DNA from 2 places in the Pseudomonas sp. TE21435 genome. Region 2 is predicted to be linked to the other one. Evidence: predicted binding sites of a transcription regulator. Region 2 holds the regulator's gene; the other holds the start of a gene.
The links. The regulator sigma-54, encoded in region 2, starts transcription at its own class of promoters, with help from an activator protein. The targets are predictions, from matches to a motif close to ANTGGCATNNANNTTGCTNT.
Positions count from the first base shown of each region.

Region 1: a site for sigma-54 is predicted at 6,427-6,446, ahead of flgB (flagellar basal body rod protein FlgB). Genes of this name have one in related genera too.

Region 1 is NZ_JBWBQZ010000001.1:2,496,345-2,511,277, forward strand. Features, by position in the region: gene flgF (flagellar basal-body rod protein FlgF) at 1-574, opposite strand, end outside; gene ACZ9C1_RS11220 (calcium-binding protein) at 790-1,083, opposite strand; gene ACZ9C1_RS11225 (calcium-binding protein) at 1,062-1,580, opposite strand; gene ACZ9C1_RS11230 (ISL3 family transposase) at 1,752-2,957, shown strand; gene ACZ9C1_RS11235 (hypothetical protein) at 3,148-3,333, opposite strand; gene flgE (flagellar hook protein FlgE) at 3,406-4,779, opposite strand; gene ACZ9C1_RS11245 (flagellar hook assembly protein FlgD) at 4,810-5,514, opposite strand; gene flgC (flagellar basal body rod protein FlgC) at 5,530-5,973, opposite strand; gene flgB (flagellar basal body rod protein FlgB) at 5,976-6,383, opposite strand; gene ACZ9C1_RS11260 (hypothetical protein) at 6,600-7,163, opposite strand; gene cheR (protein-glutamate O-methyltransferase CheR) at 7,335-8,162, opposite strand; gene ACZ9C1_RS11270 (chemotaxis protein CheV) at 8,214-9,143, opposite strand; gene flgA (flagellar basal body P-ring formation chaperone FlgA) at 9,208-9,957, shown strand; gene flgM (flagellar biosynthesis anti-sigma factor FlgM) at 10,133-10,447, shown strand; gene ACZ9C1_RS11285 (flagella synthesis protein FlgN) at 10,495-10,962, shown strand; gene ACZ9C1_RS11290 (flagellar brake protein) at 11,042-11,785, shown strand; gene ACZ9C1_RS11295 (MFS transporter) at 11,852-13,180, opposite strand; gene ACZ9C1_RS11300 (glutamine synthetase family protein) at 13,311-14,552, opposite strand; gene bkdR (Bkd operon transcriptional regulator BkdR) at 14,757-14,933, opposite strand, start outside.
Region 2 is NZ_JBWBQZ010000001.1:5,221,643-5,236,575, reverse strand. Features, by position in the region: gene murA (UDP-N-acetylglucosamine 1-carboxyvinyltransferase) at 1-1,071, opposite strand, end outside; gene ACZ9C1_RS23745 (BolA family protein) at 1,095-1,334, opposite strand; gene ACZ9C1_RS23740 (STAS domain-containing protein) at 1,453-1,755, opposite strand; gene ACZ9C1_RS23735 (MlaC/ttg2D family ABC transporter substrate-binding protein) at 1,752-2,405, opposite strand; gene mlaD (outer membrane lipid asymmetry maintenance protein MlaD) at 2,415-2,900, opposite strand; gene mlaE (lipid asymmetry maintenance ABC transporter permease subunit MlaE) at 2,900-3,697, opposite strand; gene ACZ9C1_RS23720 (ATP-binding cassette domain-containing protein) at 3,697-4,506, opposite strand; gene ACZ9C1_RS23715 (KpsF/GutQ family sugar-phosphate isomerase) at 4,752-5,726, shown strand; gene ACZ9C1_RS23710 (KdsC family phosphatase) at 5,727-6,251, shown strand; gene lptC (LPS export ABC transporter periplasmic protein LptC) at 6,260-6,832, shown strand; gene lptA (lipopolysaccharide transport periplasmic protein LptA) at 6,819-7,343, shown strand; gene lptB (LPS export ABC transporter ATP-binding protein) at 7,344-8,069, shown strand; gene ACZ9C1_RS23690 (RNA polymerase factor sigma-54) at 8,244-9,740, shown strand; gene hpf (ribosome hibernation-promoting factor, HPF/YfiA family) at 9,819-10,127, shown strand; gene ptsN (PTS IIA-like nitrogen regulatory protein PtsN) at 10,140-10,604, shown strand; gene rapZ (RNase adapter RapZ) at 10,607-11,461, shown strand; gene ACZ9C1_RS23670 (HPr family phosphocarrier protein) at 11,481-11,753, shown strand; gene ACZ9C1_RS23665 (ZIP family metal transporter) at 11,787-12,680, opposite strand; gene ACZ9C1_RS23660 (superoxide dismutase) at 12,692-13,303, opposite strand; gene ACZ9C1_RS23655 (DUF2753 family protein) at 13,305-13,766, opposite strand; gene ACZ9C1_RS23650 (class II fumarate hydratase) at 13,792-14,933, opposite strand, start outside.

The sequences.
Region 1 (14,933 bases), 2.7 Mb from region 2:
CATCGGCGTCTGCGGGTTGGCCGCTGGCGGTATGGATCAGACCATCCAGCCCCTTGGTCATGCCCTTGGTGTCCGGGTTGACCAGCTTGATACGGTCCACTTCGGCCATTACCCGCGGGTCTTCGCCCATGGCGCGGATGCTGATGGTGCCGTCGTCACCGACCTCGACCTTCTGCTCTGGTGGAATGGCGATAGGGCCGCCGTTACCGATGACCGCCATGCCATTGCCGGCCCGCAGCACGCCGAGCGCGTCAATGTTCAGGCTGCCGGTACGCACATACGCTTCGCTGCCGTCGGGTGCCTGCACGGCGATGAAACCATCACCGGTGACCGCCACATCCAGTTCACGACCGGTTTCAACCAACGGGCCGGCACTGAAATCGGTGGCCGGGCGCTCGCTCATGGCGAAAGCACGCGCCGGAAAGCTGTCACCGAATACCGGCATCGAGCGCGCCTGCTCCAGGTCGCGCTGGAAACCGTTGGTGGAAACGTTCGCCAGGTTGTTGGCATGGGCCTTCTGCGCCAGTGCGTTCTGGCTGGCGCCGGTCATGGCCACGTAAAGCATCTTGTCCACAGTCATCCTCCGCTGCACGGGCGATCGATTGCCGGTCGCCGTGGCTGTGGCAAGCGTTGAGCAAGTTTCGCGCCAACTACCATAGAAACGGCAAAGACCCCGGTTTACGGGGCCTTTGCTGAAAAGCCCGGCGCGCGCGAGACAAAATCTCGGCGGCGGGTAGCCGGCAGCGGCAAGGGCTGGCCGCCCTCGACGCTACGGGCGACACTTGGCTGTCAGGTGATGGTGAAGGTATCTCCGTTGTTGGCCTGGAACGACTCGATAGTGTTCGAGCCGGCGTACCAGTTACTGAGCATCACACCGTAATCCAGGTTGCCGGCATTGCTCGAGATGTACCAGGCCGAATCCCGCCCGGCACCGCCATTGATCACATCCGCCCCAGCGCCGCCGATGAAGTTCTCGCTCGCGGCAGTCCCGATGAACGTGTCATTGAAGGCCGCGCCCTCGAAGCTCTCGATACTGGTGAACAGGTCATGGCCGGTTGCGTTCAGAATCGAGCGTGATGCCACCCCCCACCCGCGAACGTCAACAGATCGACGCTGCCAGCGCCATTGAAGTCATTAGCCTGGTCGTTGGCCACGAAGACATCACCCAAGGATGATCCGACGAACTTCTCGATGCCCTCGAAGGTATCGCCTTCGGCGATGCCACCGTGCTGGCCGGTCTTGAGATTCAGGAGGATGCCTGAACTGCTGTCGCCATACGAAACGGTGTCGATACCCACCCCATCGACGAATCGGTCGGCACCAGCGCCACCAAACAAGGTGTCATCGCCAGCACCACCGACAATCACATTGGTACTGGCATTGCCATAGCCGGTGAAGTTGCCGGTACCGATGAAGGTCAGGTTCTCCACCTCGCTGGTCAGCGTGTAGTTGGCCAGGGTCGTGCGCACTTCGTCGATGCCACCGCCAGCCTGCTCGAACACGCCAGCGGTGTTGTACAGGTAGTAGACGTCGTTACCGGCACCACCGGCAAAGCGCTTGCTCAAACCTGTCGCCTGCATGATGACGGTGTCGTCCTGGCTACTACCGATGACACTGAGCCCGAAAACAGGGCCACGCCGATCAGGCCTTTTTTCAGGTTCTTCACGGAATCCCAGGAAAGACAGAAACAAGAACGCCGGTTTGATGGATGATGTTCGTGCGAGCAAACACATCTACAAACCGGCGTTCTTGTGCACGATATTAATACGTTTCTGCCCTTTTGGGAGGGCTTTTCTGTCACCGCGATCCGGCATGACGGCAACGACCTGTTGATCGACCTGATTCCGCAGCCCACCAGATTCCCCACCTGCAGCGGCTGTCATCAGCCCAGCACCGCCATCCACGAATACTGTCAGCGCTCAATCCGTGACCTGCCCATTCTTGGCCGGGCGGTGCGATTGAATGTCGAGCTGCGACGCGTTGGGTGTAGCGCATGTGGCAAGCGAATGGAGTCAGTCCGCTGGCTTGACCGCTATTCGCGGATGACCAGGCGTTTGTCCGAAGCCGTGATCCAGGCTTGCCAAAGACTGCCCACCTTGCACGTCGCGGAGCTGTTTGGTTTGCATTGGGACAGCGTGCGTTTGCTGGAGCGGCGGGCGCTACAGGCCGCACTGGAGAAGCTGCCGAGGGCCCAGCCCAGACGCTTGGTGATGGATGAGTTCGCTCTGTTCAAAGGGCATCGCTACGCCAGCGTGGTGTTGGATGCCGACACTCGCCGGGTGCTGTGGATTGGCGAAGGGCGTAGCCGAGCCGCTGTCAGGCCCTTTTTCGAGGAGCTGGGGCCGGAGGGCTGTGCACGGATCGAAGCAGTGGCAATGGACATGAACACCGCATTTGACTTGGAGGTGCGCCAACATTGCCCTAGGGCACGCGTTGTCTATGACCTGTTTCATGTGGTCGCCAAGTATGGGCGAGAGGTGATTGACCGGGTACGGGTCGATGAGGCCAACCGCCTGCGCCAGGACAAACCCGCGCGCAAGGTGATCAAGCAAGCGCGGTGGCTGCCGCTGCGCAATCCAGAGAACCTCAAGCGAGAAGATCAGCAGGTACATCTGCAGGATCTGCTGGCGGCCAACCAATCGCTGATGACAGTTTACTTGATGAAGGCAGAGCTCAAAGCCCTGTGGTCGCCTACCACCGCTTGGGGGTGGCGATCAGCCTGGAAACAGTGGCTGCGCTTGGCTGCTGAAAGCGAAATACCGGCGCTGAAGCAGTTTGCTAGACGGCTGAAGGGATACTGGCGCGGCATCCTGAGCAGGGTGCGATGGCCCATGCACACCGGGCAGTTGGAAGGCATAAACAACCGGATCAAGGTGATCAAGCGGATGGCTTACGGCTACCGGGACAGCGAATTCTTTTTCATGAAGATCAAGTATGACTTTCCCGGCAATCCGTGAAGAACCTTTTTTCAAGGCCACGCCAAGCGCTGCCGGCAGCACGTTGGCACCAGTATCCTTAGTGCTTTTCACGAGCTCCGATCCTTGGAACAAGACGCTTGCCAGACACTCGAACGAGTGAGGTGGCACGGATAATACCTGAAGGAAATCCGCCAATTGATGGCCTCAAACCATCATTTTTTGCCCTGCATCAAAGGGATCTGCAAGCGGCATTGTCGAACGGTCCGGCAAAGCGCTTCCAACCATCACCGGGTGACCATTGCGAACACACCAGACGCCCGTCGGCCTGACTTTCCCAACGCCACCAAGGGGCCATCGCGGCCTGTGCCTGTAGCAGGCAGAACGCCGCGACAGCAGCAGCCAGCAGCTTTTTCATGGGGACTCTCCTTGAAAACGACGAACCCCTTCTTGCAAAGGGGTTCGTTGACAAGCGATCAGCCAGCGACCATCAGGTCATCTGGATGATGGTCTGCATGATGGTGCTTTCGGTGGAGATGGTCTTGGCGTTGGCCTGGTAGTAGCTCTGGGCCTTGATCAGCTCCACCAGCTCCTGGGTCAGGTTGACGTTGGAGGCTTCCAGCGAGTTGGACTCGATCTCGCCCAGCGTACCGGTTTTCGGCGCGTCGATACCCGGAATGCCCGAGGAGAAGGTTTCCTTCCAGCGGGTGCCGCCCGTCTGCTGCAGGCCCTGCTCGTTGGCGAAGCTGGCGATTGCCACCTGGCCAATGGCGCGGGACTGCTGGTTACTGAAGCTGGCAAACATCACGCCGGAGGAGTCGATCGACAGGCTCGACAGGATACCGGTGGCGTAGCCGTCCTGGGACTGCGACATACGAGCAGTTTCAGTGTTGTAGGACGTGGTGCTCTTCATCGAAAGCTGCATGCCGTCAGCATTACCCTGGGAACCATTGGGCGCCCAATTGCCCGCCGCATCCTTGGCGGCAGGAATCCAGTTCTTCAGGGTGAAGGTGTTGTTGACCACGCTCCAATCGCCCGCCGGCACGCCAGGTACTGGAGGCGTGCTCCCATCGTTCTGGGCCGCCATGGACTTCACCGAACCATCGGGATTGAACGACATGGTGGCGGTCAACGGCTGGGTGCTGGACGGATCGAGCGGGTTTCGGCCCTGGACCAGGGTGTACATGGTCCATTCATTCTGACCTGTCTTGCGGTAGAACTGCTCCATGACGTGCTCGTTACCCTGGCTGTCATAGACCTTGGTAGGGAACGATTTGGTGTAGGTGCTCTGATCGGTCGGGTTGAACGGCTTGTTCGGGATCATCGTGCCGGAACCATCATCGATTTCCAGCGGAATATCGGGGGCCGAGGAGTTCAGGTTGATGCCCTGCTCGATCAGCGTGGTGGCCTTCGGCGCCAGCGCCGAAGTGTCGATCCGCAGGTCGGTCAGCACACCCTTGACGATCTTGCCGTTCTCATCGGTGCTGTAACCGCGCAGGTTCAGGCCATCGGAGGTGACCACATAGCCATCCTTGTTGGTCTGGAACGCACCTGCCCGGGTGTAGGTCATCGAGCCGTTGTCGGACAGCACGAAGTAACCCTGCCCCTGGATACCCATGTCCAGCACGTTACCGGTGTTGTTGACATCACCCTGGCCGAACTGCTGGGAAACCGAGGCCAGGCGCACGCCGTTGCCGATCTGGTTCTTGCCCACGCCCAGGCGGTTGGAGCCTGCATAAACGTCGGCGAACTCGGCACGCGACGACTTGAAGCCGACGGTGTTGACGTTGGCAATGTTGTTGCCGGTAACGTCCAGTTGCTTGTTGGCTGCGTAAAGACCGCTAAGGCCGATATTGAAAGACATGCATTCACTCCTTCTGCCGATCTAGCGGCCTTAGATTCCAATAGATTGTACTTTCGAGACGCCGATCTTCTGGCCGCCTGCCACGGTGAGCATCATCTCGCTACCGCCCTGGAAGCTGACACTGGTGATCTTGGCCGGCAAAAGCGTGTACATGGTCTGCGCCTTGCCATCGACCGTCGTGGTGGCGGTGAAGGTGTACTGGCCAGGGTCGACCTTCTCACCCTTCTCGTTGGTGCCGTCCCAGATGAAGTCGGCGGTGCCTTTGGCCTGCTCGCCCAGGCTGATGGTCTTGACCACCTTGCCGTCCTTGTCCTTGATCTCGACCTTGCCGTCGGTGATGTTCTGCGGCACGACAACTTGACCGGTGAAGCTGGCGGTGGTGTCGACCATCGCCTTGTCGGTATCCAGGATCACCGAGCGCCCCACCAGCGTGGTGGCCTGCAGCGCCTGACTCGACGCTATGCCGCCAATGATATTGTTGACCGAGCCGTTCAGGGTCTGGATACCTTCCAGGCTGCTGAACTGGGCCAGCTGCGCAATGAATTCGCCGTTATCCTGCGGATCCAGCGGGTTCTGGTGCTGCATCTGGGTAACCAGCAGCTTGAGGAACGCATCCTTGCCCAGCGCGTTCTTGTCGACGGGCTCGGTGGTGGTTTTCTTGGTACCAGTGCTGACCCCGGACGCGTTGAGTACGTCGTTCAGGTTCACGCCATTGTTGGTGTTGGTCACTGCCATGGTCCGGATTCCTTATCACTGACCCAGGGTCAGTACTTTCTGCATCATGGTCTTGGCGGTATTCATCAGTTCGGCGTTGGTCTGGAACGCGCGGCTGGCAGAGATCATGTCAGCCATCTCCTCAACTACGTTGACGTTCGGGTAGTAGACATAGCCATCCTTGTTCGCCGCCGGGTGGCTTGGCTCGTAGCGGGCTTCGAGATTACTCTGATCCTCGATGATGCCCTTGACCTCGACCCCCTGCCCGGCCTGGCCCTGATCTTCGAACAGCGATTGGCCGGCGCCGGCCTGGGCCTGCTGGAAGGTGGTGGCGAATACCGGGTGGCGCGCACGGTAGGTCTGGTCGATGCTCGACGACACGGTCTCGGCGTTGGCGATGTTCGACGCAACGGTGTTCAGACGCGTGTTCTGCGCGCTCATGCCGCTACCGGCAATATTGAAGACACTGGCAAGAGACATGGTCACTCTCCACGCAGGGCCGATACCAGCCCTTTGAATTTACTGTTGAGCAGGGTGAAGCTGGCCTGGAAGCCAACGGCGTTTTCCGCGTAGTTCGATTGTTCCAGGTGCGCGTCCACGGTGTTCTGGTCGATCGACGGCTGCATCGGCGTGCGGTACTTCAGCGTATCGTCCATCATGGCCAGGCCTTCGGCCTCGATATGACGGCTGTCGGTACGCTCCAGGGCGATGCGTCCCTTCTGCTGCTTGTCGGACTCGGCAGCGAGCACGGACGAGAAGTCCATGTCACGCGCCTTGTAGTTGGGCGTGTCGGCGTTGGCGATGTTGTTGGCCAGCACTTCGGCACGCTGAGCGCGAAAGCCCAGTGCCTTTTCGTGAATGCCAAGCGCCTTGTCGAAGCTGATGCTCATGTCGGGGACCTTTGAAGGTGACCAGAGTTCGTTTGCTATGGCTTTAGCAAGCCCTGTGCCAACCATCTTGAACCCCATGAGTACGGGGGTTTTGCCTGTTTCAGGCCGCGCCTTATGCCAGAAAAGCGGCAATGTGCTTCCGCCTTGAGCTACCCAGGCGGCAATCGGCAGGCGGCAAAAGCGGCAAACCAAAAAATTGACGTCAAAACAAACACGTCAATTGGCCACCAATCGGGTAGCATCCGCGTCCCGCGCGCCATCGCCATCCACGCCACCACGGACGCCAGCAACCGACCGGCGGTGCTGGCCGGCATCGACAACCAGGGACAGATCTTCGCCGGCTACCAAGGCGCGCAAGGCATCGTGCTGGATGGCGCGAGCATCTTCGACAGCCTGGGGCGCCACATCGACAACAGTGGCAGGATCGTAGCGGCCGACACTGCCATCCGCATTGGCAACACCACCCATGATGGCACTGGCGTGCCGCCCTGGCAGAAGGCCAACGGCGACCTGAACATCTTCAACAGCGGCGAGATCTGGGGCAACGTCGCCATCAATGCCACCGGCAGCAATCGCCCTGTCGAGCTGATCATGCGCAAAGGCAGCATGATCCAAGGCGACCTCCTTGGCCTGGCCAACATCGAAGTCGAAGGTGACAGCGCCTACGGGATTGCCCACGGCGGGCGCGGCAGCAACAGCATCCGCCTGGCGAACAACGGCTGGCTCGACGTCGGCGACCGCAGCGAGCCGCCGACCACATTCAGCCTGCAGAGCCTCCACGCCACCCTCGACGGCAACCTGCGGGTAGCCGACAACTCGGCACTGGGCATGTGGCTGGCAGCCAGCACCGCCCCGTCCACCGCTGTGCTCAAAGTCAGCGGTATCGCCGAATTCGGCCAGAACGCACAAAAAAAGGCCGGTATCTCGCGATACCGGCCTTTTTGTCGAGCCTCATTTGGCCTGGTAGATGATCCCCGGGCTGCACTGGACCATCTGGTAGTGGTCCGGCAGCCCGTTGAGCGCCTCGGACGCCCCGAGGAACAGGTACCCCCCGGGCTTGAGCGTGGCGTGAATACGCATGAGGATGTCCTTCTTGACCTGGGCCGAGAAGTAGATCAGCACGTTGCGGCAGAACACGATGTCGAACTTGCCCAGCGGCGCATAGCTGTCGAGCAGGTTGTAGGAACGGAACTCGACGCGACTGCGGATCGGCGGCTTGATCGCCCAGCGCCCCGGCCCCTTGGTGTCGAAGTAGCGCTGCAGGCGCTCCTGCGACAGGCCACGGGCAATGGCCAGGCTGTCGTACTCACCGGTCTTGCAGTTGTTGAGCATGGCACCGGACAGGTCGGTGGCAACGATCTGCGCGCCCATCTTCAACTGACCCAGGTTGGTCCGCTCGAACTCGTCGATGGCCATCGACAGCGAGTATGGCTCCTGCCCCGATGAACAGGCCGCCGACCAGATGCGCAGGCGCTGGCCCGGGTTGTTCTTGATGAACTCCGGAATCACCTTGTTCTTGAGCACCTCGAACGGGTAGGTATCGCGAAACCACAGCGTCTCGTTGGTGGTCATGGCATCGACCACCTGCTCGCGCAAGCCACCGCGTGGCTGGGTCTGGATGCGCTGCACCAGCTCGCCCAGCGACTTGATGCCCTGTTGCTCCATCAGCTTGTTGAGACGGCTGGAGACCAGGTACTGCTTATTCTCGCCCAGCAGGATGCCACAGGCTTTCTCCAGGAATACCCGGAACTGTTCGAAATCCAAATTACCCGTAGACAATGCTGCCGCCTCTTCTTAAATCGCTAGCGCCGGGGGCGAACCCCGGCCGTTTCAATGACTCGCCTTGATCCGATCGACCACGCGCTGGGCGAGGTCATCCGGCCTGAACTTGGCCAGGAAGTCATCGGCACCGACCTTCTTGACCATCGCCTGGTTGAATACCCCGGACAACGAAGTATGCAGGCAGATGTGCAGTTTTTGCATGCGCGGATCGCTGCGGATCTCCGCCGTGAGGGTATAGCCGTCCATTTCCGGCATTTCAATATCCGAGATCATCATGAGGAACTCCTCCTCCGGACGCTTGCCCTCATCCACCAGCTTGCGCAGGTAATCCAGGGCCTGGCGACCATCGTTGAGCGCCACCACCTCGACACCCACGGTCTGCAGGCATCGACTCACCTGCTTGCGCGCCACCGACGAATCATCGACGGTCAATACCCGCAGCATCACCGCCTTGTCCTGTACCTCGGCATCGATCACACCTTCCGACACCGACTCGGAAGATGGCGCCACCTCGGCCAGCACCTTCTCCACATCGATGATCTCGACCATGCGGTTGTCGACGCGGGTCACGGCAGTCAGGTAGTGATCGCGCCCGGTACCCTTGGGTGGCGGATGGATCTCTTCCCAGTTCATGTTGACGATGCGCTCGACCGAGTGCACCAGGAAGCCCTGGGTCTTGGTGTTGTACTCGGTGATGATGACGAAACTCTTGCGTGTTTCTTCCTTCAGCCCTGGCAGACCGGTCGCCATCGACAGGTCGAGGATCGGGATCGTCGCCCCGCGTATGTTGGCCACGCCGCGCACCACCGGATGGGATTTAGGCAGCAGCGTCAGGTCGGGGCACTGCAGCACTTCCCGGACCTTGAAAACATTGATGCCGTAGAGCTGGTCGCCATTGAGGCGAAACAACAGCAGCTCCAGGCGATTCTGCCCCACCAGCTGTGTACGCTGGTTGACCGAATCCATCACTCCAGCCATGCCGGACTCCTTCAACGATTACCCTGTGCAGCAAGTCGGCACGGGCTTTGCTTTTTTGAGCGTCATGCATACGAAAACGACATTTTTCCGACGACTGACGCGCCTGCTGACCGGCCCCCTGGCTGTGCTGTGCCTGGTAGCACCCGGCGCGCGTACGCTGGCGGACTCTTTTACCTTGCCTGAACAGCTTATCGGTGTCACTCAAGGCTTTCTTGAATTCACCGTCGAAGATTATCTGGCAACCACCCAGACTCAGGGCCGCTACGAGATCGAAGTCAACAAGCTTGACCCGCGCCTGCGCATGCCGCTGTGCAGCCAACAGTTGGATGCCTCACTGGAAGGCTCGACCCCGCTGGGCCGGGTAACAGTGAGGGTGCGTTGCGACGGTGCCGCGCCCTGGACCGTATTCGTGCCCGCCCAGGTGCGCCTGCTGCGCGATGTCGTGGTAATGACCCGGCCACTGAAACGCGAAAGCATCATCGATGAAAGCGATGTGGCCCTGCGCGAGCGCGATGTAGGCACCCTGGGCCCCGGCTACCTGACCCTGCTGGAGCAGGCCGTGGGCATGAAACTGCTGCGCCCCACGGTACTTGACCAGGTTTTGACCCAACAGCACCTGGAACAGGCCGAAGTGGTGCGCAAAGGCGACCACGTAGTGATCATCGCCCGCAGTGGCAACCTGAGTGTGCGCATGCCGGGCGAAGCCCTCGACAAGGGCGGGATGCAAGCGCAGATCCGCGTGCGCAACCTCAATTCCAAACGGGTGATCAAGGCCCGGGTAACCGGTGCCGGGCAAGTCGAGGTCGCCATGTAACCTACCCTGCGTCAGGATTTCGACAGAGGGGTGGCGGTGTGCAACCTCGGCCCCTAAACTCTGTCAGATATCGGGATACGCAAGCCAGCTTCAGGCCGTGTTGCATTCGTGCCTAAAGTTTTTTTCGGTTTGGTCGAAAACAAGGCATGCGTCCTAATTCCCAGGGGTTTTGATCATGGTCATCGACTTCAGTCGTTTGAATAACTCTCCGTCCGTCACGGGCGGCGTTCGCGGCAACACCGCGTCCGGCAACGCCGCTAAAGCCGGCGAGGCCAACGAAGCGCCCAAGCACACCGGTGCCAGCGGAGAAACAGTACATCTGAGCCCAGAGGCCCAGCAATTGCAGAAGATCAGCGACAAGCTGCGCGATCAGCCCACCGTCAACAGTGCCCGTGTGGCCGAGTTGAAACAGGCCATCGCAGACGGCAGCTACAAGGTCGATGCCGACCGGGTCGCTAGCAAACTGCTTGATTTCGAAGCTCAGCGCTAACCACCAGGCGCGCTGACTTCAAGGACGCACCACGCCAAGAGTTAGCCATGCACGACATCACTCTGCTGCAACTGATCGAAGACGATTTAGCACCGACGCAGGAACTGCTCGACCTTCTACAAAAGGAGGCAGTGGCCCTGCACGGTCGGGACATGGCCAAGCTGGAGCAGATCCTTGCCCGCAAGCAATCCCTGATCGTCCTGCTTGAGCAGCAGGGGCTGCGGCGCAACAACCTGCTCACTGGGCTCGGCCTCAGCGCCGACCGTGCAGGCGTGAAAGCCGTCGCCGAGCTGTCGCCCAATGGCGAGATCATCATGCAGCAGCTCGATGTGCTGACCCAACTGATGGACAACTGCCAGCAGGTCAACGAGACCAATGGGCGGATCATCCAGGCGCAGCAACACGCCACGACCAATCAGATCAGAATCCTCATGGGCGGCGACTCCCCGTCGCTCTATGACAGCCGTGGCGCCACATCGCCCATGGACAAGCCCCGGGCAATCAGCCAGGTTTGATTATTTGTTTCAAGGCACGGAACATACTGGCAAAATGCCGTAACTTGCGTGTGCCGTTTTGCCTGGAGATTGATAACCCGTGTTCAATGAATCCGATGCTCCCCAGCCCCCAAAGGTGCTGACCACCCCTTTGGAGATCGCGGCCAACTTGCGCCAGCTGCTGGATAGCCACGACCCACTGATCATCAGCTTCCATGAGCGCAGCCAGCGGTTCCAGAGCTATGTGGTGCATGTCGACCGGGAAAGCGGTGTCCTGGCACTGGATGAGATGATCCCTCGCGACGGCGAGAAGTACATCGAGAGCGGCGAACCCTTCCGCGTCGAAGGCTTCCACGACGGCGTGCGCATCGCCTGGGAAAGCAACATACCGCTGACCATCACCGAGATCGACGGCCACCGCTGCTACCGTGGCCCGCTGCCCGAGGAAGTGACCTATCACCAACGCCGCAATGCCTTCCGCGCCGCGCTGAAGCTGTCGCAACTGGTCGACGTGACCCTCGACGGCACCCACCTCAAGGGCAATGGCGCGTTGCGCGGCAAACTGCTGGATATCTCGGCAACCGGCTGCAAACTGCGCTTCGACGGCAACGTCGAGGACCGCCTGCAACTCGGCCAGGTCTATGAGCGCTTCAAGGCCGGCACCCCACTGGGGTTGACCGACACCCTGGTCGAACTGCGCCACCTGCACTTCGAAGAGCGCATCAACACCACCTTCGCCGGGGTGCGCTTCCACAACCTCAACGGCCAGGCCCAGCGCAAGATCGAGAGCTTCGTCTATCAGTTGCAGCGTGAAGCGCGGCGGTTCGACAAGGACGACTATTGATCGTCGCCAGCCCATGAAAAACGCCACCCCTCGGGTGGCGTTTTCATTGGTGCCCGGGCAGGCCGCCTAGGACATCGATTTGCCCCCCTCGCCTTGCGCCTGCGCACCGGCATCCTCCTCGGTATCTTCCGCCGCCACCGGCGCCTGCATCACATCCTGCACCGTCTGCTCATCCACCCGCGGGTCGAGGGCCGCCGACAAGGGCGAGCCCGCCGCTGGCATCGCCACGTGCCCCAGCGGCGCATCCTGGACCTGGTGCAGCCCAGTGACTGCCTTGGGCCGAATGCGCCACACCAGCACCAACGCGAAGAACACGAAGAAGGCGTAGAGCATCTGCGCGCCCAGCAGCTTCATCAGCACCCCGGCCGCCAACGGTCCGATACAGGCGCCCACACCATAAGTGACCAGCAGCATCGCGGTCAGCGAGACCCGCCGCTCACTCTCCACGTGGTCATTGGAGAACGCCACCGCCAAGGGATACAGGCAGAACTGCAACAGCGAAATGACAAAGCCCATGGCGAACAGCAGCTCGAGCGGAACCCCCGGCAGGATCGCCAGCGGCGCGGCGGCCAGGGCCAGGCCGATGGCCACGCTGCGGATCAGCACGGCGCGATCATAGCGATCGGAAAGCCAGCCCAGCGGCCACTGCACCAGCAGCCCGGCAAAGATGCAGCAGCCCATGAACAGGCCGATCTGCTCGGTGCTCAGACCCTGGCTGGACGCATACAGCGGCGCCAGGCCATAGAAGGAGCCGACGATCAGGCCCGAACCAAGCACAGTTGACAGCGATTGCGGCACGCGTTTGATGAAGAACTTCGGCTCCATCGGCGCCGGGCGCAACGGTGCGGGGTGAATGCGCCGGGTCATCGCCACCGGCACCAGGCACAAGGCAAAACACATCGCCACCAGCATCAGCAGTTCCGGCCCCAGTTGCGGGTGCACCACCAGGATCAACTGGCCGAGCACCAGCCCCAGGTAGGAGGCAATCATGTAGCCGCTGAACACCGCGCCACGGTGCTTGGCGTCGGCCTGTTCGTTGAGCCAGCTCTCGATAACCATGTACTGGCACATCATGCCCAGGCCGACGATCATACGCAGCCCGACCCAGGCCGGCAGCCAGTTGGTCAGCCCATGCCCGAGCACCGCGGCGCCGACAATGCCGGCACACGTGGCATAGGCACGGATATGCCCGACCCGGCCGATCAAGCGGTGCCCTACCTTGCCCCCCACCGCCAGGCCGAAGTAGTTGGCCGCCATCAGCGCACCGATCCACAGGCTGTCGACATGATCGGCGGCCAGGCGCAAGGCCAGGTAGGTACTCAGCAGGCCCGAGCCGATCAGCATCATCAAGGCGGCGAAGTACAGCGACTGAAACGGCTTCCAGATATTTCGCATACGTCCCGTCAAGCTCCTTGACCAGGTGGCGTTGGGTTGCAGGCAAGCATAAAAGCAAATCCATCTTGGCACAGGCCCCCAGGCAGCAAAAAGAGCCATGGGGGCGCATCCAGTAGCGGTTGTGTCGCGCTCAGGCCTGCGCGGCCAGCACGCGGCGCTCCCAGGGGGTGATTTCATCGAAGAAATCGCTCAGTTCCAGGGTCTTGGTGGCGATGTAGCCTTCGATGAACTCCTTGCCGAACAGTTCCCGCGCCAGGTCGCTGCGCTTGAGCCGCTCAAGCGCGGCATGCAAGGTGCAAGGCAGGCTGAGGTATTCCGGCACCTCGAACTCGCCCTGGATGGCCGGCGTCGGCGCGATCTGCCGCTCAATGCCGTGCAGGCCAGCGGCAAGGCTCGCGGCAATGGCCAGGTAGGGGTTGGCATCGGCACCCGGCAGGCGGTTTTCCACCCGCCGTGCCACAGGCGAGCTGGCCGGAATGCGCAGGCCCGCGGCACGGTTGTCCTCGGACCAGCAGGCGTTGTTCGGTGACGCATAAGGGTGGCACAGGCGCTGGTAGGAATTGACGTTCGGCGCGAACAGCGCGGTGAAGTCGGCCAGGCAGGCCTGCAGGCCACCGATGAAATGGTGGAAGGTGTCGGTCGCCCTGCCCTGCTCGTCGCTGAACACGTTGCGCCCACTGCCGACCTCCACCAGGCTCTGGTGAATGTGCATCGAACTGCCGGGTGTGTGTGCCAGTGGCTTGGCCATGCACACCACGATCAGGCCATGCTTGAGCGCGACCTCCTTGAGCAGGTGCTTGAACAGGAAGGTCTGGTCGGCCAGCAGCAAAGGATCGCCGTGCAGCAGGTTGATCTCGAACTGGCTGACACCCATCTCATGCATGAAGGTGTCGCGTGGCAGGCCCAGCGCCGCCATGCAGCGGTATACCTCGTTGAAGAACGGGCGCAGACCGTTGTTGGAGCTGACACTGAAGGCCGAGTGGCCCATTTCCCGGCGTCCGTCCTTGCCCAGCGGCGGCTGGAACGGCTGGGTCGGATCGGCGTTGGCGGCAAAGACAAAGAATTCCAGCTCCGTCGCCACCACCGGGGCCAGCCCGCGCTGCGCATATCGGGCGATCACCGCCTTGAGCTGGCCACGGCTGGACAACCCTGAAGGGCTACCATCGAGTTCCACCGCATCGCAGATCGTCAACGCCCGAGGTTCGTCGCTCCAGGGCAGGCGATGGATCTGCGAGGGTTCGGCCACCAGCGCGAGGTCGCCATCGTCGCTGCCATAGTATTTTGCCGCCGGGTAACCGCCCATGATGCACTGCAGCAGCACGCCACGGGCCATCTGCAGGCGGCGCCCCTCGAGGAAGCCCTCGGCGGTCATCACCTTGCCGCGGGGCACGCCGTTGAGGTCGGGGGTGACGCACTCGATTTCATCGATGCCCTCCAGGAGCACTGCCTGGTTGCGCGGGCCTTCGGTCGTCATGACGCTGTCCTTCTTGTTGTGTTCGCATGCCGGGAATGGCGACGCACACAACATAGGCCGGGGGTGTTTAAAATATCAAGCACCCCAGGCACCGCGCCCGGATCATTGCTCGCGCAACGTCATGCCATTGGCCGGCAGCGGCAACGCGGTCTTGTAGCGCACCTGCTTCAAGGCAAAGCTGGAGCGAATGTTCGCCACCCCGGGCAAGCGTGTCAGGTAATCGAGAAAGCGCTCCAGTGCCTGGATGCTTGGCAGCAGGACCCGCAGCAGGTAGTCGGG
Region 2 (14,933 bases):
GACGATGGCGGTGTTGCCCTCGACCTGGATCTGCGCACCCATGCGGTGCATCTCATACACGTGCATGAAGCGGTTCTCGAAGATGGTCTCGATTACCGCGCCAGTGCCTTCGGCGATGGCGTTGAGCGAAATGAACTGCGCCTGCATGTCGGTCGGGAACGCCGGGTAAGGAGCGGTACGCAGGTTAACGGCCTTCGGACGCTTGCCGTGCATGTCCAGCTCGATCCAGTCTTCTCCAGTGGTGATGTCGGCGCCGGCTTCCTTGAGCTTCTCGAGGACGGCTTCGAGGATGGTCGGGTCGGTATCCTTGACCTTGACGCGGCCACCGGTAACGGCAGCGGCGACCAGGTAGGTGCCGGTCTCGATACGGTCGGGCATGACGCGGTAGTTGGCCGAGTGCAGGCGCTCGACGCCATCGATGGTGATGGTGTCGGTACCGGCGCCCTGGATCTTCGCACCCATGGCGATCAGGAAGTTGGCCAGGTCGACCACCTCCGGCTCACGGGCGGCGTTCTGCAGCACGCTGCGGCCCTTGGCCAGGGCAGCGGCCATCATGATGTTCTCGGTGCCGGTGACGCTGACAGTGTCGAAGAAGAAGTGCGCGCCACGCAGGCCGCCTTCGGGGGCCTTGGCCTTGATGTAGCCACCCTCGACGTCGATCTTCGCGCCCATGGCCTCGAGGCCGCGGATGTGCAGGTCGACCGGACGCGAACCGATGGCGCAGCCACCCGGCAGGGCCACTTCGGCTTCACCGAAGCGGGCTACCATGGGGCCGAGCACCAGGATCGAGGCGCGCATGGTCTTGACCAGCTCGTAGGGAGCGACCAGGGTCTTGATGGTGCGCGGGTCGATCTCCACCGAGAGCTTTTCGTCGATCACAGGCTCGATGCCCATGCGGCCGAACAGCTCGATCATGGTGGTGATGTCGTGCAGGTGCGGCAGGTTGCCGACCGTGACCGGGCCATCGCACAGCAGGGTGGCCGAAAGGATCGGCAGGGCGGAGTTCTTTGCGCCGGAAATGCGGATCTCGCCATCGAGACGCGCGCCACCAGTGATAATCAGTTTGTCCATACGTATCTCGCCGCCAAGTAGGCTCAGGTGCGCTCAGCCCAGGCTGCGCTGCTGAAGAATTTCATGGTTACCGCGTGAATGCTGCCGTTGGCGATCCACGGATTGAGGTGAGCATAGATCGCCTGCTGACGCTTGACCGGGCTTTGGCCGGCCAGCTCGTCGCTGATCACGTTCAACTGGAAGTTGCAGCCTTCGCCTTCAACTTCGACCTGGGTTCCCGGCAATTTCTCTTCCAGAAAGCTTTTAACTTCTACGGCCTGCATGCTCAACCTCGATCGGCGCCCAACGCGCGCGGGTCGGCCATCATACAAAAAAGCCCCTCGCCTGCGAAGCCCATGAAGGGGCGCACTGACCGAGGGGCCTTTCCCGAACGGCAGGGCATCAGCCCGCCAATACCTCATCGAGGTCATAGACCCCGGCAATTTCCTGCATGTTCTCGGGGATACCGCGCAACTCCCAGGTTTTTCCGGCTGCCTGGGCATCGCGCATGAACCCCAGCAGCAACGACAGGCCAACGCTGCTCGATTTGACCACCGCAGTGCAATCGAACACCAGGCGCGCCTCGCCACTGGCGGCGATCAACGCCTTGCCCTGTTTGCGCAGGGCCGGGCCGCTGCGGTAATCCAGCACGCCGGCCAGGGCGAGAACGCCCGGCGCGGCCATGCTCACGGCGGCGTCGCTCATTTGACTTCCTTATCCGGCGAGCTGTCGGCTGTTTCCTTGGCCTTGGCCACTTCACCGGCCCAACCGTCGATGGTCTTGTCCAGGTTGTTGCCGTTACGCTGCATGGCATCCTGGAACTGGTCGCGGAACAGCTTGCCGATGTTGATGCCGTTGACGATGACGTTACGCACCTTCCACTCGCCGTCCAGCTTGACCATGGTGTACTGCACCGGATAGACCGCGCCGTTGGTGCCGGTGATCTTCATGCCGACGCTGGTGCGATCGTCACCCTCGGCCTTGGCCGGGTCGACGGTGATGCCCTGGTTGTTGTACTCCAGCAAGGCGTTGCCATAGAACTGCATCAGGCTGCGCTTGAAGTTCTCCTGGAAGCGCTGCATCTGCTCGGGCGAGGCCTTGCGCGAATACTTGACCGTCATGATGCTCTTGGAGATGCCGTCGGCATCGACCACCGGGCCAAGGTTGGCGTTGAGCGCGTTGTAGAACGCATTGGGGTCGGCCTTGTACTGCTCCTTGTTGCTCTTCAGGTCGCTGAGCAACTGGGTGGTGGTGCCCTGGATCACATCACGGGCAGACTGCCCCGGCGCCGCCAGGGCCAGCAGGGGAAAGGTCGCCAGCAGGACCAGCAGGCCACGTCGCAGGATCGAAATCATGGAAACTCCTTAATTAGCCGGTTGAGCTTCTTTCGGTTCCTTGCCCACCGAGTTGAGCAGGAACTTGCCGATCAGATCTTCCAGCACCAGCGCCGACTGCGTGTCGTGGATGGTGCTGCCATCCTTGAGAACCACGTCCTCGCCGCCCACGCTGATGCCGATGTACTTCTCGCCCAGCAGGCCGGCGGTCAGGATCGAGGCAGTGGAGTCGGTCGGCAGGTTGTCGACATGCTTGTCCAGCTGCAGCGTGACCCGACCGGTGTAGGAGTCGCGGTCCAGATCGATGGCGGTGACCTTGCCGATGGTCACACCAGCCATGGTCACTTTAGCTCTGACCGTCAAACCGGCGATATTGTCGAAGTACGCATAAACTTTATAGGTGTCGCTGCTCGGGCTGGCCGACAGCCCGCTGACACGCAGGGCCAGCAGCAGCAGCGCCAGGATCCCGGCCAGGAGGAACAGGCCGACACCGATTTCCAGGGTGCGGTTTTGCATCAGAAATCTCCAAACATCAAGGCGGTCAGAATAAAGTCCAGACCCAGGACTGCCAACGAGGCATAGACCACGGTCTTGGTGGTGGCACGGCTGATCCCTTCTGAAGTGGGCTCACAGTCGTACCCCTGGAATACGGCGATCCAGGTAACGACGAAGGCGAACACCAGGCTCTTGATCAGCCCGTTGAGCACGTCGTCGCTGAAAGAGACACTGTTCTGCATGTTGCCCCAGAACGAGCCTTCGTAGACGCCCAGCCAGTCCACGGCGACCCACGAGCCGCCCCAGATGCCCACCACGCTGAAGATCAGCGCCAGCAGCGGCAGCGAAATGAAGCCGGCCCACAGGCGTGGCGCCACGATGTACTTGAGCGGGTCGACGCCGATCATTTCCAGGCTCGACAGTTGCTCGGTGGATTTCATGTTGCCGATTTCGGCGGTCAGCGCAGAACCCGCGCGGCCAGCGAACAGCAAAGCGGTGACCACCGGCCCGAGCTCGCGCAGCAGGGTCAGGGCGACCATCTGCCCGACCGCCTGTTCCGAGCCATACTTGTTGAGAATGCTGTAGCCCTGCAGCGCCAGGACCATGCCGATGAACACGCCGGACACGACGATGATCGCCAGCGACAGCACGCCCACCGAATACAGTTGCTTGACCAGCAGCTGGAAACCGCCGCCGATACCACTGCGCCCGCCCAGCGAATGGCCGAGGAACAGGCACGAGCGTCCCAGTACGGCCAGCACATCGATGGCCGAACGGCCGAACAGACGGATACGTTCGAGTAAGGATTTTCTGCGCATCAACGCGTCCCCAGCAAATCGGCGCGGTAGTCAGGCGCAGGGAAGTGGAAGGGTACCGGGCCATCAGGGTCGCCTTTCATGAACTGGCGGATGCGCGGGTTGTCCGAGCCCATCAGTTCGTCCGGCGTGCCCTGCCCCAGCACCTGGCCATCGCCGACCACATAGATGTAGTCGGCAATGCTCGCGGTTTCCGCAAGGTCATGGGACACCACGATGCTGGTGATACCCAGGGCATCGTTGAGCAGGCGGATCAGGCGCACCAGCACGCCCATGGCGATCGGGTCCTGGCCGACGAACGGCTCGTCGTACATGAGGATCTGCGGGTCCAGGGCGATCGCACGGGCCAGTGCCACACGGCGCTTCATGCCGCCAGACAGTTCGTCGGGCATCAGGTCGATGGCGCCGCGCAGACCCACGGCCTGCAGCTTCATCAGCACGATGTCGCGGATCATCTCGTCCGACAGCTGCGTATGCACCCGCAGCGGGAAGGCCACATTCTCGAACACATCCAGGTCGGTGAACAGCGCACCGCTCTGGAACAGCACCCCCATCTGCTTGCGCGCATCGAACAGGTCGCCCCGCGACAGCGCGGGCAGGTTCTGCCCATTGACCCAGACTTCGCCGCCGGCCGGGCGCAACTGCGCGCCCATCAGGCGCAGCAAGGTGGTCTTGCCGCACCCCGAAGGCCCCATGATGCCGGTGACCTTGCCGCGGGGAATGCGTATGTCCACGTTGCTGAAAATGCTGCGCGAACCGCGCTTGAAGGTGACGCCCTTCAACTCGACCGCGTAGGCGCTATCCACACTCATCTAGACTCCTTGCTAGTGCAGCCTCGTCATAGTGGACGCCTGCCTTCATCTTGAAGGCACACAGGTCCCCGGCGGGCCGAATAGCGGCGAACTATAGCACCGCTGATAGGCCCGCCCCAAGGCCGTCACCCCACTCGTTCAGGGCACAGACAGGCAGGCGCGGCATCCATATGACATTCGAAGGATGAGCCTTTCACACATTGCGGCTATAATCGCCGCCTTTTCATCAGGCATTGCGTTCCGACATGACCCAATCCAGCGAGCTGATCCAATCCGCCCAGCGCACCCTGCGCCTCGAACTCGAGGCCGTGGAGGCCCTGCTGGCCCGCATCGACGGGGACTTCATCAAGGCCTGCGAACTGATCCTGGCCAGCAAGGGGCGGGTCGTGGTGGTAGGCATGGGCAAGTCGGGGCACATCGGCAACAAGATCGCCGCTACCCTGGCCAGCACCGGCACCCCGGCGTTCTTCGTGCACCCGGCCGAGGCCAGCCATGGCGATATGGGCATGATCACCCGTGACGATGTCATTCTTGCCCTGTCCAACTCCGGCAGCACCGCCGAGATCATCACCCTGCTGCCCTTGATCAAGCGCCTGGGCATCCAGATGATCAGCCTCACCGGCAAACCGGACTCGCCCCTGGCCCAGGCCGCCGAGGTCAACCTTGACGCCAGCGTCGCCCAGGAAGCCTGCCCGCTCAACCTTGCGCCGACCTCCTCCACCACTGCGGCGCTGGCGCTGGGCGACGCCCTGGCCATCGCCCTGCTGGAGGCTCGCGGCTTCACCGCCGAAGACTTTGCCTTCTCCCACCCAGGCGGCGCGCTGGGCCGTCGCCTGCTGCTGAAGGTCGAGAACGTCATGCATGCCGGCGAAGAGCTGCCCGTGGTAAAGAGCGGCACCCTGCTCAAGGACGCGCTGCTTGAAATGTCTCGCAAAGGTTTGGGCATGACCGTGGTGCTGGGTAACGACGGCAAGCTGGCCGGCGTCTTCACCGACGGTGACCTGCGCCGCAGCCTGGACCGCAACATCGACGTGCACAAGACGCTCATCGACGAAGTCATGACCGTGCACGGCAAGACCGCCCGCGCCGAGATGCTCGCCGCCGAGGCACTGAAGATCATGGAAGACCACAAGATCAGCGCGCTGGTGGTTGTCGATCAGGACGACCGCCCGACCGGCGCCCTGAACATGCACGACCTGCTGCGCGCCGGAGTGATGTAAATGACTCAGGACCTGATGCAACGCGCCAAGGCCATCAAGCTGGCGGTGTTCGACGTCGACGGCGTGCTCACCGATGGCCGCCTGTACTTCCTCGAAGACGGCAGCGAGTTCAAGACGTTCAACACCCTCGACGGCCACGGCATCAAGATGCTCATGGCCTCGGGCGTGACCACCGCGATCATCAGCGGTCGCAAGACCCCCGTGGTCGAGCGCCGGGCGAAAAATCTCGGCATCCCGCACCTGTTCCAGGGGCGCGAGGACAAACTGGTGGTGCTGGACGGCCTGCTCGCCGAACTCAATCTAAGCTATGAACAGGTCGCCTACCTCGGCGACGACCTGCCCGACCTGCCGGTGATCCGCCGCGTCGGCCTGGGCATGGCGGTGCAGAATGCCGCGGCCTTCGTTCGCCAGCACGCCCACGGCGTTACCCAGGCCCGCGGCGGCGAAGGCGCCGCCCGCGAGTTCTGTGAACTGATCATGCAGGCCCAGGGCACCCTGGACGCTGCCAACGCCCATTACCTGTAAGGCTGCCCATGCTCAGCAAGAAGATCAGAAATGTCGCGCTGCTAGGCGGGATCGCTGCCGTGCTGGTTGCGGTAGGCTACTGGAACATCAGCCCGGAAAGCTTCCTCGAACAGCCCCAGGCCCAGGTCGACCAGAGCGCCATCGACTACTACGCGATCAACGCCCACAGCCTGCAGTTCCTGCCCGACGGCAAGCTGCAGTACGAAATGACCGCCGCCAAGGTCGAGCACCTCAAGGCCAGCGAGGTTACCCTGGTGACCACGCCCGACCTGCACATGTACCGTGGTACCGAATACCCCTGGCATGTGCAGAGCAAACGCGCCGAGGTCAACCCGGACGGCACCGAGGTGGAGTTGATCGACGAGGTGCGCGTGGCGCGCACCGACGAGAAGCAACGCGAAACCATCATCACCAGCACACGCATGACCGTGTTCCCGCAGAAGCAATATGCGCAGACCGAGCAAGCCGTTAGAATCGACGGCGCCGGTGGCACGACTACGGGCAAAGGAATGAAAGCGTATTTGAAAGAAGGCAGGATGGACCTGCTCTCTAACGTAAGAGGACAGTATGAGGCTCGTTAAAACCATCCCCCTTCTGCTCAGCCTGGGCGTAGCACTGGGAAGCGCGAGCGCCTTCGCCCTGCCGAACGACCGTGACCAGCCGATCCGCATCCAGGCGGACAACGCCCACCTGGACGACAAGCAGGGCGTCGCCACCTACACGGGCGACGTGATCATCACCCAGGGCTCGATGATGATCAAAGGCAACACCGTGACCATGACCCGCGCCGCCAACGGCGATATCGATGTGGTCACCTCGGTGGGCAACCTGGCCTACTTCGAGCAGCAGCAGAGTGCCGCCAAGCCCGACAAGATGAAAGGCTGGGCCGTGACCATCCAGTACCAGGCGCAGAAAGACGTGGTGATCCTCACCGACCGCGCCAAGGTCGAGAACGAAGGCAACACCACCGAAGGCGAGAAGATCGTCTACAACACCAAGACCCAGGTGGCTACCGCCGGGCGCGGTGGCAACGTGACTGCACCGCGTCAGCGTATCGACATGGTCATTCAACCGAAGAAAAAGGCCGAGTAAATGGCAACCCTCAAAGCCCAGCACCTGGCCAAGAGCTACAAGGGCAGGCAAGTCGTGCGCGACGTCAGCCTGTCCATCGACAGCGGCCAGATCGTCGGCCTGCTCGGCCCCAACGGCGCCGGCAAGACCACCTGTTTCTACATGATCGTCGGCCTGGTCCAGGCCGACCAGGGCCGTGTGCTGATCGACAGCCTCGATGTCAGCCACCAGCCGATGCACGGGCGCGCCCAGGCCGGTATCGGCTACCTGCCGCAGGAAGCGTCGATCTTCCGTAAACTGTCGGTGGCCGACAACATCATGGCCATCCTCGAGACCCGCAAGGACCTCGATCGCGAAGGCCGCCGCAAGGAACTGGAAAGCCTGCTGCAGGAGTTCCACATCAGCCATATCCGCGACAATCTGGGCATGAGCCTGTCCGGTGGCGAACGTCGCCGGGTCGAGATCGCCCGCGCCCTGGCCACCGCACCCAAGTTCATCCTGCTGGACGAACCGTTCGCCGGTGTCGACCCGATTTCCGTCGGCGACATCAAGCAGATCATCCACCACCTCAAGAACAAAGGCATCGGCGTACTGATCACCGACCACAACGTTCGCGAGACCCTGGACATCTGCGAGACGGCCTACATCGTCAACGATGGCCAACTGATCGCCGAAGGCGATGCCGAGACCATCCTGGCCAACCAGTTGGTCAAGGAAGTTTACCTGGGGCACGAGTTCCGACTCTGACCACAGGCCTGCCCGGAGCACTGGCGAATGCGCCTGATCGGGGCTTAAGTTGTTACAGTGCTCTAGGCAAACGCTGCAATTTCAGGCATATAACTTGCTTAAAGTCGGCGCCCAAGCGCCCTACGTGTAGTGGATGGCGCATGCGCGCCGGCAACAAGGTATTAAGCCCCAGCCATGAAACCATCGCTCGTCCTAAAAATGGGCCAGCAACTGACGATGACACCTCAGTTGCAACAGGCCATCCGCCTGCTTCAGCTCTCCACCCTGGACCTCCAGCAGGAAATCCAGGAAGCGCTGGAGTCCAACCCGATGCTCGAACGTCAGGAAGACGGCGAGGACTTCGACAACAGCGACCCCATGGCGGACAACGCCGAGAACAAGCCGACCGCCGAAGCCCAGGACAACAGTTTCCAGGAAACCTCCAGCAGTATCACGGAAAACCTGGAGGACGGCGAATGGGCCGAGCGGATCCCCAACGAATTGCCGGTCGACACTGCCTGGGAAGACATCTACCAGACCAGCGCCAGCAGCCTGCCGAGCAACGATGACGACGAATGGGACTTCACCACCCGTACGTCGGTGGGCGAGAGCCTGCAAAGCCACCTGCTGTGGCAGCTCAACCTGGCGCCGATGTCCGACACCGACCGGCTGATCGCCGTCACCCTGATCGACAGCATCAACGCCCAGGGCTACCTGGAAGACACCCTCGAAGAAATCTGCGCCGGTTTCGACCCGGAGCTGGACATCGAGCTGGACGAGGTCGAGGCGGTGCTGCACCGCATCCAGCAGTTCGAGCCGGCCGGCATTGGCGCCCGCACCCTCGGCGAATGCCTGCTGCTGCAACTGCGCCAGCTGCCGGCCTCGACACCCTGGATGAGCGAGGCACAGCGCCTGGTCACCGACTTCATCGACCTGCTCGGCAGCCGCGACTACAGCCAGCTGATGCGCCGGATGAAGCTCAAGGAAGACGAACTGCGCCAGATCATCGAACTGGTACAGAGCCTCAACCCGCGCCCGGGCTCGCAGATCGAGTCCAGTGAACCCGAATACGTCGTGCCCGACGTCATCGTGCGCAAGGACAGCGAGCGCTGGCTGGTCGAGCTCAACCAGGAGGCAGTGCCGAAGCTGCGCGTCAATCCGCAGTACGCCGGCTTCGTCCGGCGCGCCGACACCAGCGCCGACAACACCTTCATGCGCAATCAGCTGCAGGAAGCGCGGTGGTTCATCAAGAGCCTGCAGAGCCGCAACGAGACGCTGATGAAAGTGGCGACGCAGATTGTCGAGCACCAGCGTGGCTTCCTCGACCATGGCGACGAGGCCATGAAGCCGCTGGTCCTGCATGACATCGCCGAGGCGGTGGGCATGCACGAATCGACGATTTCCCGGGTGACCACGCAGAAATACATGCACACCCCGCGCGGCATCTACGAACTGAAATACTTTTTCTCGAGCCACGTGAGCACCGCCGAGGGCGGCGAATGCTCGTCCACGGCAATCCGCGCGATCATCAAGAAACTGGTGGCTGCGGAAAATCAGAAAAAGCCATTGAGTGACAGCAAGATCGCTGGTTTACTGGAGGCACAAGGCATCCAGGTAGCCCGTCGCACCGTCGCCAAGTATCGCGAGTCGTTGGGGATTGCCCCTTCGAGCGAGCGCAAGCGGCTGATGTAGCCCCCGGATGTGCCACAGCGTTTCAGTGGCAGGTGCAACACCTGCCTCTTTATGCACGGGCAACAAAGGAGAAGCTGTATGCAAGTCAACATCAGTGGACAGCATGTAGAAGTCACCCAACCACTGCGCGATTACGTGCTCGAGAAGCTCGCCCGGGTGGAGGGTCATTTCGACAAGATCACCAACGTGACGGTGATCATGAAAGTCGAGAAGCTTCAGCAGAAGATCGAAGCCACGCTCCAGATTCCCGGCGGTGAGGTGGTTGCAAACGCCGAACACCAAGACATGTATGCAGCGATCGACGCCCTGGCCGACAAGCTCGACCGCCAACTGAAAAAACACAAGGAAAAACAGCAAAGCCTGCTGCAAGGCGCAGCCGCCCGCTGATCCCCCTCATCCATGATCCGACTTGAAACCATCCTGACCCCCGGCCGTTCCCTCGTGAACGTGCCGGGCGGCAGTAAGAAGCGCGCCCTGGAAAAGGTCGCCAACCTGATCGCCGAGCAAGTACCCGAGCTGGAGATGCAAGACGTCTTCGACAGCCTGTGGGCTCGCGAAAAACTGGGCTCCACCGGTTTTGGCAATGGTATCGCCATACCCCATTGCCGCCTGGCAGGTTGCAGCGCGCCTGTCAGCGCCCTGCTGCATCTGGACGCCCCCATTGATTACGATGCCATCGATGGCGCCCCGGTCGACCTGCTGTTTGTCCTGCTGGTCCCGGAAGCCGCCACCGACGCGCACCTAGAACTGCTGCGCCAGATCGCCAGCATGCTTGATCGCAAGGAGGTCCGCGATAACCTGCGTGCCGCCGATAGCAGCGAGACCCTCTACCAGGTCGTCCTGGACGTACAAAACGAGCACTGAACATGCGCCTGATCATCGTCAGCGGTCGCTCCGGCTCCGGTAAGAGCACCGCCCTCGACGTGCTGGAAGACAACGGCTATTACTGCATCGACAACCTGCCCGCCGGGCTGTTGCCGCAGCTGGCTGAAAACGCCTTGATCAACACAGAGCTGTTGCAACCCAAGGTTGCGGTCTCGATCGATGCACGCAACCTGCCCAGCCATCTGTCACGCTTCCCTCAGTTGCTGGAAGAGGCACGCTCCCGGCATATTCAGTGCGACGTGCTGTATCTGGATGCCGACGAAGACACACTGCTCAAGCGTTTTTCGGAAACCCGCCGCCGCCATCCACTGACCAACGACAGCCGTTCGCTGGCTGAGGCAATCCGGGTGGAGAGCGAGCTGCTTGGGCCGATCGCCGACCTTGCCGACCTGAAGATCGATACCACCAACCTGAACCTGTACCAGTTGCGTGACTCGATCAAGCTGCGCCTGCTCAACCAGCCCGAGCCCGGCACTGCGTTTCTCGTCGAGTCATTCGGTTTCAAGCGTGGCATGCCGGTGGATGCCGACCTGGTGTTCGACGTGCGCTGCCTGCCCAACCCGTACTGGAAGCCGGAACTTCGCGAACATTCCGGCCTCGAACAGCCGGTGATCGACTACCTGGCCGCGCAGCCGGACGTCGAGGAGATGTTCCAGGACATTTCCAGCTACCTGCTCAAATGGCTGCCGCGCTTCGCAGCCAGCAACCGCGCCTATGTCACCATCGCCATCGGCTGTACCGGCGGCCACCACCGCTCGGTATACATTACCGAACGGCTTGGCCAACTGCTCCAGCAATCCCTGAAAAACGTCCAGGTCCGCCACCGCGACCTCTAGCCACAGGATCCGCCCCACGATGCCCGCCCGCGAAATCACCATCATCAACAAGCTGGGCCTGCATGCGCGGGCGGCCGCCAAGTTCGTCGGCGTCGCCGGGCGTTTCCCCTGCCAGGTACGAGTCGGGCGCGCGCCGGACAAGCTGGTGGACGGCAAGAGCATCATGGCGGTAATGATGCTCGCCGCCGGCAAGGGCACTCAGGTGCACCTGCTCACCGAGGGCGAGCAGGACAGCGACGCCATGGAGGCGTTGGTCGCGCTGATCGAGAACTTATTCGACGAAGGCGAATGAGCCAGGCGGCACGCCAAACAGATAATTGGGGCGTCAGGACATCGCCGTGTCCATCACCATCATCAGACAGAACCCGACACACAACCCCAGGCTCGCCAGGCGGTGATGCCCGTTGCTGCGTGACTCCGGAATGATCTCCTGGGTCACCACCAGCAGCATCGCCCCCGCCGCGCAGGCCAGGCCCAACGGCAGCAACAGTTCGGCAATGTTCACCAGCCAGGCACAGATCACCGCTGCCAGCGGCTCGACCAGCCCCGATGCCGCACCGATCAGAAACGCCTTGAAGCGCGGCATGCCCGCCCCTGCCAGCACCAGCGCAATCACCAGGCCCTCAGGCACATCCTGCAACGCGATGCCCATGGCCAGGCTATCGGCATCAGGCATCCCGCCACCGGCGGAAACCCCGATCGCCATGCCTTCGGGGATGTTGTGGGCAATGATGGCGATGACGAACAGCCAGATCCGCGCGGCGATAACCGGTTGCCGCTCACTGCCGACCAGGGCCTCCGGTGAAGCGCCGGAGACCTTGAGGTCGACCAGAAACAGGCACAACGCGCCGAACAACAGGCCGCTGCTGATCACACCACCGGCGCCCCAGGGGCTGAAGCCGATGGCCTGGGCCGCATCCAACCCGGGAATGATCAGCGAGAACGCGGTGGCCGCCAACATCACCCCGGCACCAAAACCGAGCAAGTTGTCGGCCACGGCCACTGGCATGTTGCGGATTACCAGCACCGGCACTGCGCCCAAGGCCGTCCCCAATGCGCACAGTGCGCCGCCCTCCAGGGCTCGCAACATGCGCGGTTCCAGGTCCAACCAGGCGATGCCACGCGACACCAGCAATGCGGTGCCGACCAGCAACAGCACGGTCCCAAGCGCCAGGCGGAACAGGCGCACACTGCTGACAGACATCACCTCGGAGCGCATACCGGTCAGACTCACTTCAGGGCTTCAAGGTAGCGGCGTTCCACTTCGGTCCAGTCGACCACGTTGTAGAAGGCGCCAATGTATTCAGGACGGCGGTTCTGGTACTTCAGGTAATAGGCGTGCTCCCACACATCCAGGCCGAGGATCGGCGTGTTGCCGTGCATCAGCGGGCTGTCCTGGTTACCGCTGCTCTCCACCACCAGGGTTTTCTGCGGGGTCACGCTGAGCCAGGCCCAGCCACTGCCGAACCGGCTCAGCGCGGCCTTGGTGAAGGCCTCCTTGAACGCCTCGAAACCACCAAGTTGCTCGTCAATGGCCTGGGCTACCTGACCCTCGGGTTGGCCACCGCCCTTGGGCGACATGACGGTCCAGAACAACGTGTGGTTGGCATGGCCACCGCCCTGGTTGACCACCGCCCCTTGCAGTTTCTCGGGCAGTTGCTTGACCGCGCCCACCAGTCGCTCCACCGGCCATTCGGCCCATTCGGTGCCCTCGATAGCAGCGTTGAGGTTGTTGATGTAGGTCTGATGGTGCTTGCTGTGGTGGATCTCCATGGTTTGGGTATCAATGTGCGGTTCCAGCGCATCGTAGGCGTAGGGCAACGCAGGCAAGGTATGTGGCATGTCAGTGGATTCCGTAGGCAGGTTTGCGTTCCGTGATGTCCGCGTGCGCGACCAGCTCGCTGGCTGCGGGCGCCTGGCGGTTCAGCAGGCGCTCGGTACGCGGGTATTGGCCGTACTCGGCGATGAAACTCAGCAGTTCGGTATAAGTGCGCCCGCTGTGGCGCAAGGCCGCGTCACGCAGGGCCTGGGGCAGGCGCGGATCCTGGCTGGCCTGGAGCAGCCGCTGGTGCGCCGCGCACAAGTAGTCGGCGCTTTCGTGCGGCTGGTTCAGGCGCAGGTGCAGGTCGGCCAGGTTGTGGTGGGCGATGACCAGTGCGGCCACCGCCTCGTCGACGTCATGCCAGCGCTCGAACAGCACCTGGGCCAAGGCCAGTGCTTGCAGGTAGTGCTCCCGGGCGTCGACCAGCTCGCCCTGCTCGAACAGGCGGTTTGCATCTTGGGTGGTGCGTTTCCAATGCTGCATGACGTGCCTCCTGGGCGGCCCGGGTTCAGATGCCGCCAGCGGTAAGTTTTTCCGGGTCCAGCAGCGCTTCGAGCTGGTCACGCGACAGGTCGGTGTGCTCCAGCGCCACATCGATGATCGGACGCCCCTGCTTGTAGGCGGTCTTGGCAATCTCGGCAGCCTTCAGGTAGCCGATGATCGGATTCAGCGCGGTGACCAGGATCGGGTTGCGCGACAGCGCCTCCTTGAGCTTGGCCTCATTGACCTTGAAGCTGGCGATGGCCTTGTCGGCCAGCAAACGGCTGACATTGGCCATCAGCTCGATGCTCTCCAGCAGGTTGCGGGCAATCACCGGCAGCATCACGTTGAGCTCGAAGTTGCCCGACTGGCCGGCCACGGCGATGGTCGCGTCGTTGCCGATCACCTGGGCGGCGACCATCGCGGTGGCCTCCGGGATCACCGGGTTGACCTTGCCCGGCATGATCGAAGAGCCTGGTTGCAGACCCTGCAGCTCGATTTCACCAAGACCGGCGAGCGGGCCGGAGTTCATCCAGCGCAGGTCGTTGGCGATCTTCATCAGCGCCACGGCAGCCGTCTTGAGCTGGCCCGACAGCGCCACCGCGGTGTCTTGGGAGCCGATCAGGGCAAACAGGTTCTCGCCGGGGGTGAACTCGACCTGGGTCAGGACGCTCAACTGGCGGGCAAAGCCTGCGGCGAACTGCGGGTGGGCATTGATCCCGGTGCCCACGGCCGTGCCGCCCTGAGCCAGCGCTTGCAGGCTCGGCAGCGTGGCTTCGATATGCGCCTGGGCCCCCTTGATCTGGGCGGCCCAGCCACCAAGCACCTGGCTCATGCGTACCGGCATCGCGTCCATCAAATGGGTGCGGCCGGTCTTCACGTGCTTGTGCACCTCGACTGCCTTGGCCTCGATCACCTGGGTGAGATGGCGCAAGGCCGGCAGCAGCTGTTCGTGCAGGGCCAGGGCGGCGCTGACATGAATGGTGGTGGGGATGATGTCGTTGCTGCTCTGGCCACAGTTGACGTGGTCGTTGGCATTGACCGGCTCGCCCAGCACATGGCTGGCCAGGGTCGCGATGACCTCGTTGGCGTTCATGTTCGAGCTGGTGCCAGAGCCGGTCTGGAACACGTCCACCGGGAAGTGCCGGATGAAATCCTCGGCCAGCAACT